Regions from separate parts of the Streptomyces sp. NPDC048257 genome, predicted to be linked through region 1. Evidence: riboswitches for the same ligand, from Rfam matches in the RefSeq annotation. Region 1 holds a riboswitch; the other holds the start of a gene.
What was found. A riboswitch is a leader RNA that binds a small molecule or an ion and turns the genes downstream of it on or off. The one in region 1 is predicted to bind S-adenosylmethionine.

Region 1 (10,696 bases):
CTCCTTCATGACCTTCCTGATCGCGGTACCGACCGGTGTGAAGTTCTTCAACTGGATCGGCACCATGTGGAAGGGCTCGCTGTCCTTCGAGACCCCGATGCTCTGGACGATCGGCTTCCTGGTCACCTTCACCTTCGGTGGTCTGACCGGCGTCATCCTGGCCTCGCCCCCGATGGACTTCCACGTCTCCGACTCGTACTTCGTCGTCGCGCACTTCCACTACGTCGTCTTCGGCACCGTGGTGTTCGCGATGTTCGCCGGCTTCCACTTCTGGTGGCCGAAGTTCACGGGCAAGATGCTGGACGAGCGCCTCGGCAAGATGACCTTCTGGACGCTGTTCATCGGCTTCCACGGCACCTTCCTGGTGCAGCACTGGCTCGGTGCCGAGGGCATGCCGCGTCGTTACGCGGACTACCTCGCCGCCGACGGTTTCACCGCGCTGAACACGATCTCGACGATCAGCTCGTTCGTGCTCGGCCTGTCGATGCTGCCGTTCATGTACAACGTCTGGAAGACGGCCAAGTACGGCAAGATGGTCGAGGTCGACGACCCGTGGGGTTACGGCCGTTCGCTCGAGTGGGCGACGTCCTGCCCGCCGCCGCGGCACAACTTCCTCACCCTGCCGCGGATCCGTTCCGAGTCGCCGGCGTTCGACCTGCACCACCCTGAGATCGCGGCCCTCGACCACCTCGAGGACCACAGCGTCGCCGCCAAGGCCGTCACCGGCGGCAAGGAGGCCGGCAAGTGAAGATCCAGGGCAAGATGTTCCTCTGGCTCTCCTTCTTCATCCTGATCATGGCCGTCGTGTACGGCGTGTGGTCGAAGGAGCCCGTAGGCACCACCGCGCTCTTCCTGGCCTTCGGCCTGAGCGTCATGATCGGCTACTACCTGGCCTTCACGGCCAAGCGTGTCGACCAGATGGCCCAGGACAACCTGGAGGCCGACGTCGCCGACGAGGCGGGCGAGCTGGGGTTCTTCTCCCCGCACAGCTGGCAGCCGCTCTCGCTGGCGATCGGTGGCGCCTTCGCCTTCATGGGCGTCGTCTTCGGCTGGTGGCTCATGTACTTCTCCGCGCCGCTGATCCTGATCGGTCTGTGGGGCTGGGTGTACGAGTACTACCACGGTGAGAACCAGAACCAGTAGCAGTACCTTCGCGGCCGCGCCGCGCAGCGCTTGGGGCCCGGGCACCTCTTTGGGAGGAGCCCGGGCCCCTCGTTTGCAGTCATCCCGCGCGCCGTAATTGTCATATCTTCATAGCGTTGGATCCATGAAGCACTCACCGCGTCTTTGGACGGTACTCAGCTGCTCCCTGCTGGTCGCGTCCCTCGGGGCCGGCGCCACCGCATGCGGGTCCGGCGACAAGAACCCGCTGTCAGCCCGCCCGTACGACGCGGGCGATCAGGTCGCCTTCAACCAGAGCGCCGGCAGCCGCCCCGTGGACCCCGACCGGCCCCTCGAGATCACCGCCAAGAACAGCGGCGGCCGGATCACCGACGTGCTGGCCGTGGACACCCACGGCCGCCGCCTGGCGGGCGAACTGAGCGCCAAGGGGGACCGCTGGCACAGCACGGCCCCCATGGCCGCAGGCGTCCGCTACACGGTCACCGTGAGCACCGAGGACGAGCGGGGCGCCCCCGGGCAGCGCACGCTCACCTTCGAGACCACCCCGTCCAAGGGGATCCTGAAGGTGGAGTTCGGCCCCGACGAGGGCAAGTACGGCGTCGGACAGCCCATCACCGCCGAACTCAGCGAGCCCGTCAAGGACAAGGCCGCCCGCGCGGTCGTGGAACGGGGCCTCGTCGTCGACGCCCCGGCCGGAGTCGAAGGCGCCTGGCACTGGGTGGACGACAAGCACATCCACTACCGGCCCAAGGACTACTGGCCCGCCAACTCCGCCGTCTCCGTACGGAGCAACCTGGAGGGCGTCAGGATCACGGACGACCTCCACGGAGCCGTGGCCAAGCCGCTGAAGCTGGAGATCGGGGACCGGGTCGAGGTCACCACCGACGCCTCCTCGCACTACCTCACGTTCAAGCGCAACGGAGAAGTGATCAACACCATTCCGGTAACCACCGGAAAGCCCGGCTTCTCCACCCGCAACGGCATCAAGGTGGTGCTGGGCAAGCAGTACTTCGTACAGATGCGCGGCGACACCGTCGGCATCGGCGGCAGCGAGTACTACAACCTGCCCGTCTACTACGCCACCCGCGTCACCTGGAGTGGTGAATACGTCCACGCCGCGCCGTGGTCCGTCGGCTCCCAGGGCTACGAGAACGTCAGCCACGGATGCACCGGCATGAGCACCGGCAACGCCGCCTGGTTCTACGAGAACATCACCGAGGGCGACGTCGTCCAGGTGATCAACAGCATCGGCGACGACATGGACATCTTCGGTAACGGCTTCGGCGACTGGAACATGGACTGGAAGGACTGGCGCCAGGGCAGCGCCCTCCTCAAGGGCACCCAGGAAGGCCGCAACCCCGTCGACCAGGCCCGTCTGCGCCCCACCGTCTAGGCGCTGCGGAGCACGGCCGCTCCCCCCGGACGCCGTCCGGGGGGAGGACCACCGGCCCGTTCACCCGTGCGGCCCCGTGCGGGCCGCGTACGGCCCCACGAGGCGTGTCAGGCGTCCAGGGACAGCCGGGTCCTCAGGAGGCCCGCCAGGGCGTCCGCGAACTCCACCGGGTCCACCGGAAGGGTGACGGCGGCGTCCGCGCGGCTCCACGTGGCCAGCCAGGCGTCCTGGGGGCGCCCCATCAGCAGCAGCACCGGCGGACACCGGAAGATCTCGTCCTTGATCTGCCGGCACACGCCCATGCCCCCGGCCGGAACCGCCTCACCGTCCAGCACGCACGCGTCGATACCGCCCGCGTCCAGCTCCGACAGGACCGCCGGCAGCGTGGCGCACTCCAGGAACTCCACCGGCGGCAGGTCCGCGGCGGGCCTGCGTCCCGCCGCCAGCCGCACCTGCTCCCGGGTGCCCGCGTCGTCGCTGTAGACCAGAACCCGCGCAGTCGCCCGCATTTCGTTCCTCCACGTGGCCGTGAATCACGTTGATGTTGCGCGGGATGCTACTCCTCCCGGTGCGTTGTCAACATCGGTTCGAACATGTCGCAGGTGGCCGCACGCAGAGGTCATCTGATGGGCCGTTCGGGCCTTGCACACCCCCCTGACACTCCGAACGGCACCCCCCGGGGTGAGGGCGGGATAAGCGACCGACATAATGTCGGTCGTGGCGACAGCAACGACAGTAGATACCGGGCACGCGCACCCGACGGTCAACCGGCCGAACCTCGTCAGCGTCGGAACCATCATCTGGTTGAGTTCCGAGCTGATGTTCTTCGCGGCCCTCTTCGCGATGTACTTCACCCTGCGATCCGTGACAGGACCCGAGTACTGGACAGCCGAGGCCGAGGCCTTGAACCTGCCCTTCTCGGCGACGAACACGACGATCCTGGTGCTTTCCTCGCTCACCTGCCAGCTCGGCGTATTCGCAGCCGAGCGCGGTGACGTGAAGAAGCTCCGGACGTGGTTCATCATCACGTTCGTCATGGGTGCGATCTTCATTGGCGGCCAGGTGTTCGAGTACACCGAGCTGGTCAAGCACGAGGGCATGAGCCTCTCGTCCGGTCCGTACGGCTCGGTCTTCTACCTGACCACCGGCTTCCACGGTCTGCACGTGACGGGCGGTCTCATCGCCTTCCTGCTGGTCCTCGGCCGGACGTACGCGGCCAAGAGGTTCACCCACGAACAGGCCACGTCGGCCATCGTCGTGTCCTACTACTGGCACTTCGTCGATGTCGTCTGGATCGGCCTCTTCGCCACGATCTACCTGATCAAGTAGCGAACACGTCACCGGGCAAGACCCGGCACTCCATCCAGACACACCGACGCAGAAGATCCTGACACCGGGGTAATCCGTGAAAAAGCTCTCCGCACGACGACGCCATCCGCTGGCGGCGGTCGTCGTTCTACTCCTCGCGCTGGCGGCCACTGGGGGGCTGTACGCCGCCTTCGCCCCCGCGGGCAAGGCGCAGGCCGATGAAACCGCCCAGTCCCTCGCCATCGAGGAGGGCAAGAAGCTCTACGCCGTGGGTTGCGCAAGCTGCCACGGAACCGGCGGTCAGGGTTCCTCTGACGGCCCGAGCCTGGTAGGCGTCGGCTCCGCGGCCGTCGACTTCCAGGTGAGCACGGGCCGCATGCCCGCCCAGCAGCCCGGCGCCCAGGTGCCGAAGAAGCCCGCCATCTACACCCAGGCGCAGATCGACCAGCTGGCCGCGTACATCGCGTCCCTCGGTGCCGGTCCGATCACGCCGACGGCGAAGCAGTACGACCTGGCAGGCGCCGACATCGCCAACGGTGGTGAGCTCTTCCGCAACAACTGCGCGCAGTGCCACAACTTCACCGGCGAAGGCGGCGCGCTGACGAACGGCAAGTACGCCCCCAACCTTGAGGACGTCTCGCCGAAGCACATCTACGAGGCCATGCAGACCGGCCCGCAGAACATGCCCTCCTTCCCCGACAGCACCATGCCGGAGAAGCAGAAGAAGGACATCATCGCGTACCTCCAGAACGTGAACGGTGAGAAGTCGACCAACCCCGGCGGTCTGAAGCTCGGTGGCCTCGGCCCCGTCTCCGAGGGTCTGTTCGGCTGGATCTTCGCTCTGGGTGCGCTGATCGCTGTCGCCGTCTGGGTCGCGGCCCACACCGCTAAGGCCAAGAAGTCATGAGTAGCCAAGAGATTCCCGAAGAGAAGCACCTGCCGAGCGAGCAGGGCGACGCCCACCACGGTGGCGTAGCGGTCGCGGACGATCCGTTCGCCGACCCGGGCCTGCCGGTCCACAAGCCACGCATCCAGGACATCGACGAGCGGGCGGCGAAGCGCTCCGAGCGCACCGTCGCGATGCTCTTCACGCTGTCGATGCTGGCCACGATCGGCTTCATCGCGTCCTACGTGATCTTCCCGGTCGACAAGATCGTCTACATCTTCCCCATCGGGAAGGTCAGTGCGCTCAACTTCTCCCTGGGCATGACCCTGGGTGCGGCCCTCTTCTGCATCGGCGCGGGGGCGGTCCACTGGGCCCGCACCCTGATGTCCGACGTGGAGGTCGCCGCCGAGCGCCACGAGATCGCCGCTCCGGCGGAGGTCAAGGCCCAGGTCCTGCAGGACTTCCGCGACGGCGCGAACGAGTCCGCCATCGGCCGCCGGCCCCTGATCCGCAACACGATGCTCGGTGCGCTGGCCATGCTGCCGCTCTCCGCCGTCATGATCATGCGCGACCTGGGACCGCTGCCCGAGGACAAGCTGCGCAAGACCGTGTGGGCCAAGGGCAAGCTGCTCATCAACGACAACACGAACGAGCCGCTGCGTCCCGAGGACGTGCTCGTCGGCTCGCTCACCTTCGCCAGGCCGGAAGGCCTGGAGGAGGAGCAGCACGACTTCCAGGTCCAGATCGCCAAGGCCGCCCTGATGATCGTCCGCATCCAGCCGGACGACATCAAGGACAAGAAGGAACTGGAGTGGTCCCACGACGGGATCGTGGCCTACTCCAAGATCTGCACCCACGTCGGCTGCCCGATCAGCCTGTACGAGCAGCAGACGCACCACGTGCTCTGCCCGTGCCACCAGTCCACCTTCGACCTCTCCGACGGCGCCCGTGTCATCTTCGGCCCGGCCGGTCACGCGCTTCCGCAGCTGCGGATCGGTGTGAATGACGAAGGCTTCCTCGAAGCGCTCGGCGACTTCGAAGAGCCCGTCGGTCCTGCATTCTGGGAGCGCGGATGAGTACTGCCTCTGACACCAAGGCGCGCAAAGCGCCCGCCGGCGAGCGCGTAGCGGACTGGGCGGACGGCCGCCTGGGCATCTACGGCCTGGCCAAGGCCAACATGCGCAAGATCTTCCCGGACCACTGGTCCTTCATGCTGGGTGAGATCTGCCTCTACAGCTTCATCATCATCATCCTCACGGGTGTGTACCTGACGCTGTTCTTCCACCCGAGCATGAACGAGGTCGTGTACCACGGCTCGTACGTGCCGATGCAGGGCGTCATGATGTCCGAGGCCTTCGCCTCGACGCTGGACATCAGCTTCGACGTCCGCGGTGGCCTGCTGATCCGTCAGATCCACCACTGGGCGGCGCTGATCTTCGTCGCGGCGATGATCGTGCACATGATGCGCGTCTTCTTCACCGGCGCGTTCCGCAAGCCCCGTGAGGTCAACTGGATCTTCGGCTTCCTGCTGCTGGTCCTCGGCATGTTCACCGGTTTCACCGGTTACTCGCTGCCGGACGACCTGCTCTCGGGTACCGGTGTCCGCTTCATGCAGGGCGCCATCCTGTCCGTCCCGGTCGTCGGCACGTACCTGTCGATGTTCCTGTTCGGCGGGGAGTTCCCGGGCGGCGACTTCGTCGCGCGCTTCTACTCGGTGCACATCCTGCTGCTGCCGGGCATCATGATGGGCCTGCTCGTGGCCCACCTGATCCTGGTCTTCTACCACAAGCACACCCAGTTCGCGGGCCCCGGCAAGACGAACAACAACGTCGTCGGCATGCCGCTGCTGCCGGTCTACATGGCCAAGGCCGGAGGCTTCTTCTTCCTGGTCTTCGGTGTCATCGCGGCCGTCGCGGCGATCGCCTCGATCAACCCGATCTGGGCGCTCGGCCCGTACCGCCCGGACCACGTGTCCACCGGTGCGCAGCCCGACTGGTACATGGGCATGCCGGAAGGCCTGATCCGGGCCATGCCCGGCTGGGAGATCAACCTGTGGGGCCACACGCTCGTCCTGGGCGTGTTCATCCCGCTGCTGCTCTTCCCGCTGGTGCTCGGCGCGATCGCCGTCTGGCCCTTCATCGAGTCCTGGGTCACCGGGGACAAGCGCGAGCACCACATCCTGGACCGCCCGCGCAACGTCCCGACCCGTACGGCCTTCGGTGTCGCCTGGATCGCGGAGTACATCGTGCTCCTGATCGGCGGTGGAAACGACATGTTCGCGCAGTACTTCCACCTCTCGATCAACTCGATCACTTGGTTCGTCCGGATCGGCTTCTTCGTCGTCCCGGTCCTCGCCTTCATCGTCACCAAGCGGATCTGCCTCGGCCTCCAGCGCCGGGACCACGACAAGGTGCTGCACGGTCGCGAGACCGGCATCATCAAGCGCCTGCCGCACGGTGAGTTCGTCGAGGTCCACGAGCCGCTCCCGCAGGGCAAGCTGCACACCCTCACCGCGCACGAGCAGTACAAGCCGATCGAGATCGGCCCGACGGTCGACGAGAACGGTGTCGAGCGCAAGGTGAAGGCCAAGGAGAAGCTCCGCGCGAAGCTCAGCAAGGGCTTCTACGGCGAGCACAACCAGATTCCGAAGCCCACGGTGGAGGAATACAAGGAGATCCAGTCCGGCCACGGCCACCACTGATCCCCGCATGAACGCATGAGGGACTGATTTCGGTCAGTCCTGGTGTCGCCACGGCGAGAGCCCCGTCCAGTGTCTGGACGGGGCTCTTTGCCGTAACCGGGGCTGGATAGGCTGAACCCGACCCATTCGACGTGGGCGGCAGAATATGGGGACGGCCCACCGACAGCAGGAGCGGACCATGAACGTTGCGACCCCGGCAGGCGGCGACAGCGTGGCGGCCCGTGGCTGGCCGGGCGTTCTCGACGCTCTGCTGACCGGCCAGGACCTGCGTGCCGAGGACACCGCCTGGGCGATGGACCGGATCATGCGCGGGGAGGCCACCGACGCCCAGATCGCCGGCTTCACCGTCGCGCTGCGGGCCAAGGGGGAGACCGTCGAGGAGATCAACGGCCTCGTACGGGCGATGTACGCGCACGCCAACCTGATCGAGGTGCCCGGCCGGACGGTGGACATCGTCGGCACGGGCGGCGACGGGGCCAAAACGGTGAACATCTCCACGATGTCGGCGATCGTGGTCGCCGGTACCGGCGCCAAGGTCGTCAAGCACGGAAACCGGGCCGCGTCCTCCGCGAGCGGGTCCTCGGACGTCCTGGAGAAGCTCGGCGTCAACCTCGACCTCAGCACGGCCCGGGTCGTGGAGGTCGCCGAGGAGGCCGGCATCACCTTCTGCTTCGCGGTGAAGTTCCACCCCGCCCTGCGGCACGTGGCGGCCGCCCGCAAGGAGCTGGGCATCCGCACCACCTTCAACATCCTCGGCCCGCTGACCAACCCGGCCCGGGTACGGGCCCAGGCCTCGGGCGTCGCCGACCCCCGGATGGCCCCGATCGTGGCGGGCGTGCTCGCGGAGCGGGGCTCCTCCGCGCTGGTCTTCCGTGGCGACGACGGACTGGACGAACTGACCACGACGTCGACCTCCCGCATCTGGTGGGTCCGCGACGGCAAGGTCTCCGAGCAGGCATTCGACCCGCGGGACGTGGGCATCTCCCTGGTCGACGTCTCCGCCCTGGCCGGCGGGGACCCCTCGTACAACGCGGACGTGGCCCGCCGCCTGCTGGCCGGCGAGACCGGTCCGGTCCGTGACGCCGTGCTGCTGAACTCGGCGGCCGCCCTCGTGGCCCTGGACCCCGGTCCGGGCACCCTGGAGGAGCAGGTCGCGGCCGGTATCGCCCGTGCGGCGGAGTCGATCGACTCGGGTGCGGCGCGGGCCGCCCTGGAGCGCTGGGTGACCGCCAGCAACGCGTAGCGGCACGAGAACGGCGTGAAAGCGATGACCCCGGTCCACCATGCGGACCGGGGTCTTGCGTTCGGTCGATCTTGTGGCAGGATGCTGACCAGGTCACGAGTGACAGCGTTTAGGCCCCGGCTTGCTGTCCGGCAACCCTCCTTCCGTGGCGGGGTGCCCCGGGTGATGACCAGGTCGTAGGCAGCAAGGCCTACGGCAAGCGCGGATCCCTCGACACCAGGGGTCCTGGTCTCTCGAGGAGCGTTTTCCGTGAGCAAGCGAATGCGATAGGGCGACTCCGCCCCCACTTCACCCTCGGACCAGGGTCGCCTCCGTGCACCCCGCGTCGCTCCGAGGACTTTCCCGTACCCCCGACGGCCGCAGCGCCGTACCCGCGTACGGGCACTCCGAAGCCATTCAGCCCTGCCTGCCGGGAGATACCGCCATGTCCGCATCCCTGAACGCCGCCGTCGCCACCGCCACCACCGCCGCCGTCGACCCCGCCTGTGCCGAGCCGCTCGCGGTCCTCGGCCGGGACGTCACCGTCCCCCTCGTCACCGGCGGCGAGGTCACCTACGCGGCCCTCGACTACGCGGCCAGCGCCCCCGCCCTGCAGCGCGTCTGGGACGACGTGGCCGCCTACGCCCCGTACTACGGCAGCGTGCACCGCGGCGCCGGGTACCTCTCGCAGCTCTCCACGGACCTCTTCGAGCAGAGCCGGGCCACCGTCGCCGAGTTCCTCGACTGCCGGCCCGCCGACCAGGTGGTCTTCACCCGGTCCACGACCGACTCGCTGAACCTGCTCGCCGCCGTACTCCCCGCCGACTGCCAGGTGTTCGTCTTCGAGACCGAGCACCACGCCTCCCTGCTGCCGTGGGTGGACGCGCAGGTCACCTACCTGAACGCGCCGCGCACCCCCACCGAGGCCGTCGCCACCCTGGAGCGGGCCCTGGCCGACCGCGACCCGTACGGCCCGGCCCTGGTGTGCGTCACCGGCGCGTCCAACGTCACCGGTGAGCTGTGGCCGGTCAAGGAACTCGCCGCCGCCGCGCACGCCCACGGCGCGCGCATCGTGCTGGACGCCGCCCAACTGGCCCCCCACCACCCCGTCTCCGTGCAGGAACTGGACGTCGACTGGGTCGCCTTCTCCGGGCACAAGCTGTACGCGCCCTTCGGCTCGGGCGTGCTCGCGGGCCGCGCCGACTGGCTCCAGGAGGCGGAGCCCTACCTGGCCGGCGGCGGCGCCTCCCGCAAGGTCGCCCGGCGCGAGGACGGCGGAGTGGACGTCGAGTGGCACACCACGGCCGCCCGCCACGAGGCCGGCTCCCCGAACGTCATCGGCGTCTACTCCATCGCCTCGGCCTGCAAGGCCCTGACCGAGGCCGGCTTCGAGAACCTCGTCGCCCGCGAGCAGCAGCTCATCGCGAAGGTCCGGTCCGGGCTGGCGGAGGTCCCGGCGGTCCGGATCCTCTCCCTCTTCGGCGACGACGCCCCGCGGGTCGGCGTCATCTCCTTCGTCGTGGACGGCTGGAACAGCTCCCACTTCGCGGCGGCCCTGTCGGCCGAGTACGGGATCGGCGTGCGCGACGGCCTGTTCTGCGCCCACCCGCTGGTCCGCACCCTGCTGGGCAGCGAGCCGCAGACCCAGGGCGAATGCGGGGCCCCGGAGGCCGCGCCGGGCGAGCGCTCGCTGAACGCGATCCGCGTCAGCTTCGGTGCGGGCACCCCCGACGAGCACGTGGAGCGGTTCGCCCGCGCGGTGAAGGAGCTCGTCGCGGACGGTGCGAAGTGGCAGTACCGCACGGAGGAAGGCCGCTGCGTCCCGGCCGTCTGACCCTGCCGGGGGCGGGCGCCTCAATCGCCGGCTCGGGGTGTGCCCTGCGGGCGGCTCGGCGGTGCCCGGCGCGGCTTCCCCTTCGCTGGGCGGGCGCCTCAATCGCCGGCGGGGCCGGGTGCCCTGCGGGCGGCTCGGCGGTGTGCGGCCTTCCCTTGCCGGGGTGGGCGCCTCAATCGCCGGCGGGGCTGAAAGATACCGGGCCGATGCCCAGCGCGGCCTTGCCCTTG
Region 2 (10,696 bases), on a different contig from region 1:
GAGTGCAAGCGGCTTCGAAGAAGCGCCGCCACTACCGGGGCGTACGCACGAGGGGCCCACATCCCGTGTCCGGGATGTGGGCCCCTCGTGGTGTTCAAGGTCTTCGATGAACACGTCGCGTCGGCGGTCGATCGCGCCAGGACTAGCCGAGTGCGAGCTTGACCATGTCCGCCTGCGGACCCTTCTGGCCCTGCGAGATCTCGAACTCGACCCGCTGACCCTCTTCAAGGGTGCGGTACCCGTCCATCTGGATGGCGCTGTAGTGGACGAACACATCCGCACCACCGTCGACCGCGATGAAGCCGTAGCCCTTCTCCGCGTTGAACCACTTGACGGTGCCCTGAGCCATGCCTAACTCCCCTATTACTGGCCCTTGCGCAGGAACGCACTTCGCGATCCCGGGTCAGAACTTGCGTCGGAACGCGTCGACCGAGGCTGAATGTATCTGCGCGGATGCTGTCTGCAACAGGTCAATCCGATGAGAATTCTGGACACCGAGAAACATTGAAATAGAGTGAAAATTTGCCATACTCCCGGGCAACTCGGGCCGGGCATATCTCGCCAAAGCCCCATACCGCACTCGCATGTTGGCCCGATGTCGACCCTTGCGCGGCCCGTTCATATGCAGGGGGCAAGAACAGCGGAGGGGACTTCCCCAACCCTACCGCGCCCAATCAAGCAGAATTGCCCCCTCCGCTTTTAGCGGAGGGGGCAATTTCGGTTTGCGCGTGTCACCTGGGCGGTGACCCCGGAGATCCGGGGAGTCAGCAGCCGCCCGCGACGGCCGGAATGATCGAAACGCCGGCGCCGTCCGGCGTCGCCGCCTGCAGCCCGCCCTCGAAGCGCACGTCGTCGTCGTTGACGTACACGTTCACGAAGCGGCGCAGCTTGCCCTGGTCGTCCAGGACGCGCGCGGCGATGCCCGGGTGGCTCTTCTCCAGGGACTCGATGACCTCGGCGAGGGTCGCGCCCTCGGCCGGGACCTCGGCGGCGCCGCCGGTGTAGGTGCGCAGGATGGTGGGGATGCGGACGTTGACGCTCATGGCGCTACTGCCTTTCCGGGTGCAGAGGGAGGAAGATCAGGCCAGGCCGGCGGCGCGGAACGCGTCCAGGCTCGGGCGGATGGTGGCGGTCTGCCCGCTCTCCGCGGCCACCGCCTCCAGGGTCTTGAGTCCGTCACCGGTGTTGAGGACGACGGTGGTCAGCGTCGGGTCGAGCTGCCCGTTCTCGATGAGCTTCTTCGTCACACCGACGGTCACCCCGCCCGCGGTCTCCGCGAAGATGCCCTCCGTCTGCGCCAGGATCTTGATGGCCTCGACGACCTGCTCGTCCGTCACGTCCTCGACGAAACCACCGGTGCGGCGGGCGATGTCCAGGACGTACGGGCCGTCCGCCGGGTTGCCGATGGCCAGCGACTTGGCGATGGTGTTCGGCTTCTGCGGACGGACCACGTCGTGACCGGCCTTGAAGGCGGTCGACACCGGGGAACAGCCCTCGGCCTGGGCACCGAAGATCTTGTACGGCTTGTCCTCGACGAGGCCGAGCTTGATCAGCTCCTGCAGGCCCTTGTCGATCTTCGTCAGCTGCGAACCGGACGCGATCGGGATCACGATCTGGTCGGGCAGCTGCCAGCCGAGCTGCTCGCAGATCTCGTACGCCAGGGTCTTGGAGCCCTCGCCGTAGTACGGGCGCAGGTTGACGTTGACGAAGCCCCAGCCCTCGCCCAGCGGGTCGCCGATGAGCTCGGAGCAGAAGCGGTTGACGTCGTCGTAGTTGCCCTCGATGCCGACCAGGTCGCCGCCGTACACACCGGCCATGACGACCTTGCCCTGCTCCAGGTCGTGCGGGATGAACACGCAGGAACGGAAGCCGGCCCGGGCGGCCGCGGCGCCGACGGCGCCGGCCAGGTTGCCGGTCGAGGAGCAGGACAGGGTGGTGAAGCCGAAGGCGCGGGCGGCCTCGACGGCGATGGCCACGACGCGGTCCTTGAAGGAGTGCGTCGGGTTGCCGGAGTCGTCCTTGACGTAGAGCTTGCCGGTGACGCCGAGCTCCTTGGCCAGGTTGGCCGCGTCCACGAGCTTGGTGAAGCCGGGGTTCAGGCTGGGCTTGGAGGCCACGTCCGCGGGGACGGGCAGCAGCGGGGCGTACCGCCAGATGTTGTTGGGGCCGGCCTCGATCGCGGCGCGCAGGGCTTCGGGGTCACCGGTCGGGAGGTCGTAGGCGACTTCCAGCGGTCCGAAACACTCGGCGCACGCGAAGATGGGGCCGAGCTCGAAGCGGGTACTGCACTCACGACAGGAAAGGCCGGTGGCAGGTCCGAGATCAACAGAGGTGGCGACAGTCTGTGCAGCCATGATGGCGAGGCCCTTTCTCCTCATCTTCCCCATGGCGCACTTCGCCATGAGACGGAATTGGCACCTTCCCTAGCCGGGGACCTCGCTGATGTCGCTGACGAGCGATCGCGAGAACCGACTGGAGGGTTGCCGGGGCTTCAACGGGCCGTGTCCCTCTGCCCCTCTGGATGAGCGGTATGGCACCGGCACACGCGCTCTGTGGCGCGCCGGTGCGTTTGTTCGCGGGGACCCCCGGCATGCGGTGGTCCTTCGCGTTGTTCAAGACTGTAACCGAAGGCCCGGGCGGTTGAGACAGCCGTCCGAACCGCGAGATGGATCACATACCGGCGAATATCGCCGACGAGCAGGGAGTACTGAGGGTGCTGGAAGAGGTGGAGCGATGGCTGGCCGACCGCTCCTGGTCCGCCGCCGACCGACCGCTCGACCAGCTGCTCGAACGGAAACGGGCGGCCGGGACCACGGTCAGCGTGGTGCTGCCCGCGCTGGACGAGGAGGCGACGGTCGGCGCGATCGTCGAGGTCATCCGGCGTGAGCTGATCGAGGGACTGCCCGTCCCCCTGGTCGACGAGCTGGTCGTCGTCGACTCGGGCTCCACCGACCGCACCGCGGAGGTCGCGGCGAAGGCCGGGGCCCGGGTGGTGCACCGTGACGACGTGCTGCCGCGCATCCCGCCACTGCCCGGCAAGGGCGAGGTGCTGTGGCGCTCGCTGCTGGTCACCGGCGGGGACGTCGTCTGCTTCGTCGACGCCGACCTGCGGGACTTCAACGCCGCCTTCGTCTCCGGGATCCTGGGCCCGCTGCTGACCGACCCGGGCGTGCAGTTCGTCAAGGCGATGTACGACCGCCCGCTCGGGGACACCCCGGGCCAGGGCGGCCGGGTCACCGAGCTGGTCGCCCGCCCGCTCCTCAACCTCCACTGGCCGCAGCTGGCCGGCTTCGTCCAGCCGCTGGGCGGCGAGTACGCCGTACGCCGCTCCCTGCTGGAACGGCTGCCGTTCCCCGTCGGGTACGGGGTCGAGCTGGGCCTGCTGGTCGACGCGCTGCACACGGTCGGGCTGGACGCGCTGGCCCAGGTGGACGTGGGCGTGCGGGTCCACCGCCATCAGGACGGGCAGGCGCTGGGCCGGATGGCCGCGGCGATCTACCGCACCGCCCAGGTGCGGCTCTCGCGCGGGCACCTCGTACGGCCGGAGCTGACCCAGTTCGAGCGCGGGCCGGAGGGCTTCGCGCCGCGGACGTACCCGGTGGACACGGAGGAGCGGCCGCCGATGGCGGGCATCAAGGAGTACGCGCTGCGTCGCGTGGCTTGAGCGATCATACGGTTTGAGCAGGGCCAAGCCGGGCTAGGTTGGCCGCATGGCTTACCAGGTACTCGTAGCAGCGAACCGCGGCCCCCTCTCCTACGCCCTCGCCGAGGACGGGACGCTCAGCACCCGGCGCGGCGGGGGCGGTCTCGTCTCCGGGCTCTCCGCCGCCCTCGCGGAGCAGCCGCAGACGCTGTGGATCTGCGCGGCCCTGTCGGACGCGGACCGGGAGGCGGTCCGCCGGGGCGAGGCCGAGCCGGGCGTCCGGATGCTGGACATCGATCCCACGATGTACGACGACGCGTACAACGGCATCGCCAACTCCGTGTTGTGGTTCACCCACCACCACCTGTACGACATCCCGCGCGAGCCGGTCTTCGACGCCGCGTTCCGCCGCCAGTGGGAGTCGTACGAGCGCTACAACCAGGCCTTCGCCGAGGCGCTGGCCGAGGAGGCGGCGCAGGGCGCGCGGGTCCTGGTCCAGGACTACCACCTGGCCCTGGTGCCCGGACTGCTGCGGGCGCTCCGACCCGACCTGCGGATCGCGCACTTCACGCACACCCCGTGGGCCTCGCCCGCTTACCTCGCCATGCTGCCGGACGTGGTGCGCGAGACGCTGCTCTGGGGCATGCTCGGCGCGGACGTGCTGGGCTTCCACACCGAGGCCTGGGCGGCCGAGTTCCTGGCGTCGGCGGAGCTGGACGACGCGTGGGGCCGGGCCGAGGTGCAGGAAGACTCGGTGGTGGAGCACCGCCGGTACTCGGTGTGGCCGGCCCGCACGACCCGGGTACGGGCGTACCCGCTGGGCGTGGACGGGGACGAGCTGCGGGCGCTGGCGGACCGGCCGGAGGTGGACGCCAAGCTGGCGGAGCTGCGGGCGGAGGTCGACGGCCTGAAGACCATCGTCCGCGTGGACCGCACGGAGCTGTCGAAGAACATCCTGCGCGGCCTGCTGGCCTACCGGGAGCTGCTGACGGAACACCCCCGGTGGCGGGGCCGGGTGGTGCACCTGGCCTCGGCGTACCCGTCACGGCAGGACCTGAGGGTGTACCGGGACTACACGGACGCGGTGGCGGGCCTGGCGGCGGAGATCAACGCGGAGTTCGGCACGCAGGACTGGCAGCCGGTGCTGGTGTCGGTGAAGGACGACTTCGCGCGCTCGCTGGCGGCGTACCGGCTGGCGGACGTGGCGCTGGTGAATCCGGTGCGGGACGGGATGAACCTGGTGGCGAAGGAGATCCCGGTGGTGTCGGAGGCGGGGTGCGTGCTGGTGCTGTCCACCGGGGCGGGGGCGTACGAGGAGCTCCGCCAGGACGCGCTGACGGTGAACCCGTACGACGTGACGCAGACGGCCGAGGCGTTGCACGCGGCGCTGTCGATGCCGGCCGCCGAACGTGCGGAGCGCACGAAGCGTCTGGCTGCCGCCGCCACGGCCCTCCCGCCCGCCGCCTGGTTCACGGCCCAGCTGTCGGCCCTGACCTGAGCGAGTTCAGCCCAGCCGGCATTTGAGGCGCGCGGGGGCCCGGGCACCGGCCCCCGGCGCCGTTGCCGGGGCTCCGCCCGGGGGTTCGGGGGTGGCGCCCCCGCAGCGGACGGTCAGTTTTGTAGGGCCTTGGCGAGATCGGCCAGGAAGGCAGCCACCGAGGCCGGGCCCGGCACCACCAGGTCCGCCCGCGCGGCGAGCTCCGGGACCTCGGCGGAGCCGCTGCACACCAACAGCCCGGGCAGGCCGTCGGCCCTCCGCTTCTCGACCGCCGAGTACGCGGCCAGGTCACCGAGGTCGTCGCCCGCGTACAGCACCGCCTCCGCGTCCCGCTCCGCCAGGAACTCGGTCAGGGCGACGCCCTTGTCCATGCCCGGCGGCCGCAGCTCCAGCACCGCCCGCCCCGGCTCGACCATCAGCCCGTGCCGTGCCGCCAGCTCGGCCAAAGGCTCCCTCAGCGCCGCGAAGGCCGCCGCCGGGTCCTCCGCCCGCCGGGTGTGGACGGCCAGCGCCCGGCCCTTCTCCTCGATCCAGGTGCCGCGCCAGGCCCCGATGGACTCCAGGAACCCCGGCAGCTCGGCCCGTACCGCCGCCACCCCGGGGTGCTCGGCGGGCGCGTGGACGATGCCGCTGACGGCGTCCCACCGTTCGGCTCCGTAGTGGCCGAGGACGACCAGGTGTTCCAGCCCGTCGACCCCGGCGAAGCCCCCGTAGCGGACGGCGACGCCCGCCGGCCGGCCGGTGATCACCGCCACCGAGTCGACCTCGGGGGCGAGCGCCGAGAGGGCCGGGACGGCTCCGGAGTGGGCTCGGGCCTGGTCCGGGTCCGGGACGATGTCGGCGAGAGTGCCGTCGAAGTCCAGGGCGACCACGGACCGGCGAGGCGCGCGGAGCAGGGCTTCGAGCCCCTCGCGCCCGGCTGCGGTGACGGGCATCGGCAGGTCGTGCGGATGGCTCCCCATACGCACGACCCTAACGGCCCAACCCGGCGACGGCTACGGCTATCGCCGGGCTCGCTGCGCCTCGCGGATCCTGCGCAGCCGGTTCACCGTGCCCGGGGCGTGGGCCAGCGCGCGCGGATCGTCCATCAGCGCGTTGAGCAGCTGGTAGTAGCGGACGGGGGTCATCCCCAGTCCTTCCCGGATGGCCCGTTCCTTGGCTCCGGGCCCGGGCCAGGTGCGTCCCTCGTACGCGAGCACCGCGGCCTCCGTGGCCGTCAGCTGCCCCTCGTCCGTCATACCGCCAGATTAACGCCGCGCTCTGACACCCGGCCCGCCGGCACCCGGCCCACCGGCGCCGGCCCGCCGACTCCGGTCAGCGCGGGTCCGCCGCCCGGGCCGCCGTGGCGATGTCCTCCAGTACCTTCGCCGGCTGGCCGCCCGGCTGGACGGTCTTGCCGATGTTCTGCTTGATGTCCTCGCTGACGCCCGCCCAGGACTTCTTGCCGACCGGGTAGAGCCGCGAGCCGGGCAGGGCGGTCAGGAAGGGCTTCAGCTGCGGCGCCGAGCCGCCCGTCGCCGCCTGCTTGGCCTGGTAGCCGCTGGTGGTGGCGGGCAGCAGGTCGTACTTGTCGGTGAAGGCCGTCACGTTCTTCGGCTGGTACAGGAAGTCCAGGAACTTGCCGGACTGCTCGCGGTGGCCGTTCTTGAAGGCCATGACCCAGTCCGCGACGCCCATCGCGGGCTGCTCGCTGCCGTCGGAGGTGGGCAGCGTGACCATGCCGTACTTCACGCCCTTGGCCTCGGCCTGCTTGAGCAGCGTCGGGTGGCCGTTGAGCATGCCGACCTCGCCCTTGGTGAAGCCGTCGAAGGCGGCCTGGCGGTCCAGCTTGCCGGGCTCCACCGGTCCGGTCAGCCCCTGGCCGACCATCTTGTCGCGCAGGAACTCCAGCGCCTTGACGTTGTCGGCGGAGTCGATCGAGTAGGACTCCTCGTTGTCGGTGTAGCCGCCACCGCCCGCGAGCATCCACATCATCGTCTCGGCCTGGGCCTCCTCGCGGCCCAGCGGCACCGCGAAGGGGGTGGGCACGCCGGCCGTCTTGAGCTTCTTGGCGGCCGCCTCCAGGTCCGCCCAGCTCTTCGGCTGCCAGCCCTTGGCGTCCTTGCCGATCACACCGGCGTCGGCCAGCAGCTTCTCGTTGTAGAAGAGCAGCCGGGTGCTGGCCACGAAGGGCATCCCGTACTGGACCTGCTTGACCTTGCCGGCGTCCGCGAGCGGCCCCAGGAAGTCCGCCTCGGTCTTCACGGAGAGCAGCTCCCCCGCCGAGTACAGCTTGTCGGCGGCCGCGTAGTCGGCGTAGGCGCCGATCTGGGCGATGTCCGGGGCCTTGCCGGCCTTGACCATCTCGGCGACCTTGGCGTCGACCTCGGACCAGGAGTAGACGCTGACCTCGACCTTGGTGCCGGGGTTGGCCTTCTCGAAGCCCGCGGCGAGGTCCTTCCAGTAGGCCTCGGAGGAGTTCTGCGGATTGTCCCCGTAGTCGGCCGCCACGACCCGCAGGGTCACCTCGTTGTCTCCGGTGAGTCCGCCGAGGGCTCCGCAGCCCGTCAGCGTCACGGCAGTCAGGCACAGTGCGGCGCCGGACGCGGCCAGGCTCAGGTAACGACCCTTCACGGTTCTCGATCCACCCCTTGTTGTACGTACGATCCACGTAAGGTCTACACCACTTTGGCGGCTCGTCCACATCGGGCTCCCCACCAGGGTCCCGAATTTGTATGGCCACTCAACAATCCCCCTCAATGGACTAGACCTTTCCCCGCCGAGCACGCGAGACTGTCTCTGTGAAACCCGTGAAACACGTCATCGCCCTCGATGTGGGCGGCACCGGGATGAAGGCCGCCCTCGTCGCCGGCGACGGCACCCTGCTCCACGAAGCGCGCCGGGCCACCGGCCGCGAGCGGGGCCCCGAGGCCGTCGTCGAGACGATCCAGGACTTCGCCGCCGAGCTGCTCGCCACCGGCCGGGAACGCTTCGGACGGCCCGCCTCGGCCGCCGGGGTCGCCGTCCCGGGCATCGTCGACGCCGAGAACGGGATCGCCGTCTACGCGGCGAACCTGGGCTGGCGCGACGTACCGATGCGCGCCCTGCTCAGCAGCCGCCTCGGCGGCATCCCGGTGGCCCTCGGCCACGACGTGCGCACGGGCGGACTGGCCGAGGGACGCATCGGCGCCGGCCGGGGCGCCGACCGCTTCCTCTTCGTCCCGCTCGGCACCGGCATCGCCGGCGCCATCGGCATCGCCGGCCGCATCGAGGCCGGCGCCCACGGCTACGCGGGCGAGATCGGGCACATCGTGGTGCGCCCGGGCGGCCCCGCCTGCGGCTGCGGCCAGCACGGCTGCCTGGAGACCCTCGCCTCGGCCGCGGCCGTCAGCCGCGCCTGGGCGGCCGCCTCCGGCGACCCCGAGGCCGACGCCGCGGACTGCGCCAAGGCCGTCGAGTCCGGTGACGCGCGCGCCCGGGAGGTCTGGCTGGCCGCCGTCGGCGCCCTCGCCGACGGCCTGGTCACCGCGATCACCCTGCTGGACCCGCGCACGCTGATCATCGGTGGCGGGCTGGCCGAGGCGGGGGAAACCTTGTTCACACCACTACGGACGGCCGTGGAGGAGCGCGTGACGTTCCAGCGGCTCCCCCACATCGTGCCGGCGGCCCTCGGGGACACCGCCGGATGCCTGGGCGCAGGGCTGCTCGCCTGGGACCTACTCGCCACGGAGGTACCTGCCTGATGTCCGGAAGCGCGCACAGCACTGTTCTTTCCGGCGCCAGGGTGGTGCTGCCGACCGGAACGGTGGCGGGCGGCAGGGTCATCGTCGACGGCGACCGCATCGCCGGCAGCGCCCACGAGGGCTCGACGACCGTCGACCTGACCGGGCACTGGATCGTCCCCGGCTTCGTCGACATGCACAACCACGGCGGCGGCGGCGCCTCGTTCACCTCCGGCACCGCCGAGGACGTCCTCAAGGGCGTGCGCACCCACCGCGAACACGGCACCACCACCCTGATCGCCTCCACCGTCACCGGGGACCTGGACGAACTGGCCCGCCGCGCAGCCCTGCTCGCCGAGCTGACCCAGCAGGGCGAGATCGCCGGCATCCACTTCGAGGGGCCGTTCATCAACCCCTGCCGCAAGGGCGCGCACAAGGAGGACCTGCTCCGCGACCCCGACCCGGCCGAGGTCCGCAAGCTCATCGACGCCGCGCACGGCGCCGCCCGCATGTTCACCCTCGCCACCGAACTGCCGGGCGGCCTGGACTCCGTACGGCTGCTGGCCGAGCACGGGGTCATCGCCGCGATCGGCCACACGGACGCCACGTACGAGCAGACGCGCGCCGCCATCGAGGCGGGCGCGACCGTGGCCACCCACCTCTTCAACGCGATGCCGCCCCTCGCGCACCGCGAACCCGGCCCGATCGCCGCGCTGCTGGAGGACGAGCGGATCACCGTCGAGCTCATCAACGACGGCACCCACCTGCACCCGGCGGCCCTGGAACTGGCCTTCCACCACGCGGGCGCGCACCGCGTGGCGCTGATCACCGACGCGATGGACGCGGCCGGCTTCGGCGACGGGACCTACCACCTCGGCCCGCTGGAGGTCGAGGTCAAGCACGGTGTGGCACGGCTGGTGGAGGGCGGCTCCATCGCCGGCTCGACCCTGACCCTGGACACCGCCTTCAAGCGCTCGGTGACCCTCGACAAGCTGCCGGTGGAGTCCGTGGTCCAGGCGATCTCCGCCAACCCGGCCAAGCTGATCGGCCTCTACGACGAGATCGGCTCGCTGGAGCCCGGCAAGTACGCGGACCTCGTCGTCCTGGACGCCGGGTTCGACGTCACGGGCGTCATGCGGCGCGGCGAATGGATCGTCAGCCCGCCCTCCCGACCGGCGATCTGACGGCCAAGCGGCCGTACGCAGGGAAAACGGTCGGCCCCGGGGCTGGGCCGACCGCCCTGCGTTTGGCATGATCCCGGCAGCAACAGACCCGGGAGTGCCGATGATCCTGACCGTGACGCTCAACACCGCACTCGACGTCACGTACCGAGTGCCGCGGCTGCTTCCGCACGCCTCGCACCGGGTCTCCGGCGTCGCCGAACGCGCCGGCGGCAAGGGGATCAACGTCGCGCACGTCCTGGCCGCGCTCGGCCACGAGGTGACCGCGACGGGCTTCGCGGGCGGCCCGGTGGGCTCCGTCGTACGCGGGCTGCTGGCACGGTCCCCGGGCGTGGCCGACTCCCTGGTGTCCTGCGCCGGCAACACCCGCCGCACGGTGGCCGTGTCCGACGCCGCCTCCGGCGACACCACGCAGTTCAACGAGCCGGGCCCGGTGATCACCGGCACGGAGTGGTCGCGGTTCCTGGCGCACTACGAGGACCTCGTGCGCGGCGCCCGCGCCGTGGCCCTGTGCGGCAGCCTCCCGCCGGGCGTGCCGGTGGGCGCGTACGCGCTGCTCGTCCGGTCGGCCCGCGCGGCCGGGGTCCCGGTCCTCCTGGACACCAGCGGCGAGGCCCTGCGCCGCGGGGTCGCGGCCCGCCCCGAGATCATCAAGCCGAACGCCGCCGAACTG

Region 2: it holds a riboswitch for S-adenosylmethionine, as region 1 does, so the genes downstream of both, thrC (threonine synthase) here and ACGFZK_RS31915 (aminotransferase class V-fold PLP-dependent enzyme) in region 1, are expected to answer to the same signal.

The regions. Positions count from the first base shown of each region.
Region 1 is NZ_JBICZI010000026.1:216-10,911, reverse strand. It holds gene ctaD (cytochrome c oxidase subunit I) at 1-748, shown strand, start outside; gene ACGFZK_RS31955 (cytochrome c oxidase subunit 4) at 745-1,143, shown strand; gene ACGFZK_RS31950 (Ig-like domain-containing protein) at 1,268-2,515, shown strand; gene ACGFZK_RS31945 (hypothetical protein) at 2,623-3,024, opposite strand; gene ACGFZK_RS31940 (heme-copper oxidase subunit III) at 3,224-3,844, shown strand; gene ACGFZK_RS31935 (c-type cytochrome) at 3,921-4,730, shown strand; gene ACGFZK_RS31930 (Rieske 2Fe-2S domain-containing protein) at 4,727-5,785, shown strand; gene ACGFZK_RS31925 (cytochrome bc complex cytochrome b subunit) at 5,782-7,410, shown strand; gene trpD (anthranilate phosphoribosyltransferase) at 7,589-8,653, shown strand; SAM riboswitch class IV at 8,745-8,861, shown strand; gene ACGFZK_RS31915 (aminotransferase class V-fold PLP-dependent enzyme) at 9,078-10,466, shown strand.
Region 2 is NZ_JBICZI010000016.1:71,791-82,486, forward strand. It holds gene ACGFZK_RS26180 (cold-shock protein) at 143-349, opposite strand; gene ACGFZK_RS26185 (MoaD/ThiS family protein) at 765-1,043, opposite strand; gene thrC (threonine synthase) at 1,080-2,354, opposite strand; SAM riboswitch class I at 2,372-2,528, opposite strand; gene ACGFZK_RS26195 (glucosyl-3-phosphoglycerate synthase) at 2,714-3,664, shown strand; gene ACGFZK_RS26200 (trehalose-6-phosphate synthase) at 3,711-5,141, shown strand; gene otsB (trehalose-phosphatase) at 5,255-6,103, opposite strand; gene ACGFZK_RS26210 (DUF3263 domain-containing protein) at 6,143-6,379, opposite strand; gene ACGFZK_RS26215 (ABC transporter substrate-binding protein) at 6,456-7,754, opposite strand; gene ACGFZK_RS26220 (ROK family protein) at 7,931-8,863, shown strand; gene nagA (N-acetylglucosamine-6-phosphate deacetylase) at 8,863-10,026, shown strand; gene ACGFZK_RS26230 (1-phosphofructokinase family hexose kinase) at 10,127-10,696, shown strand, end outside.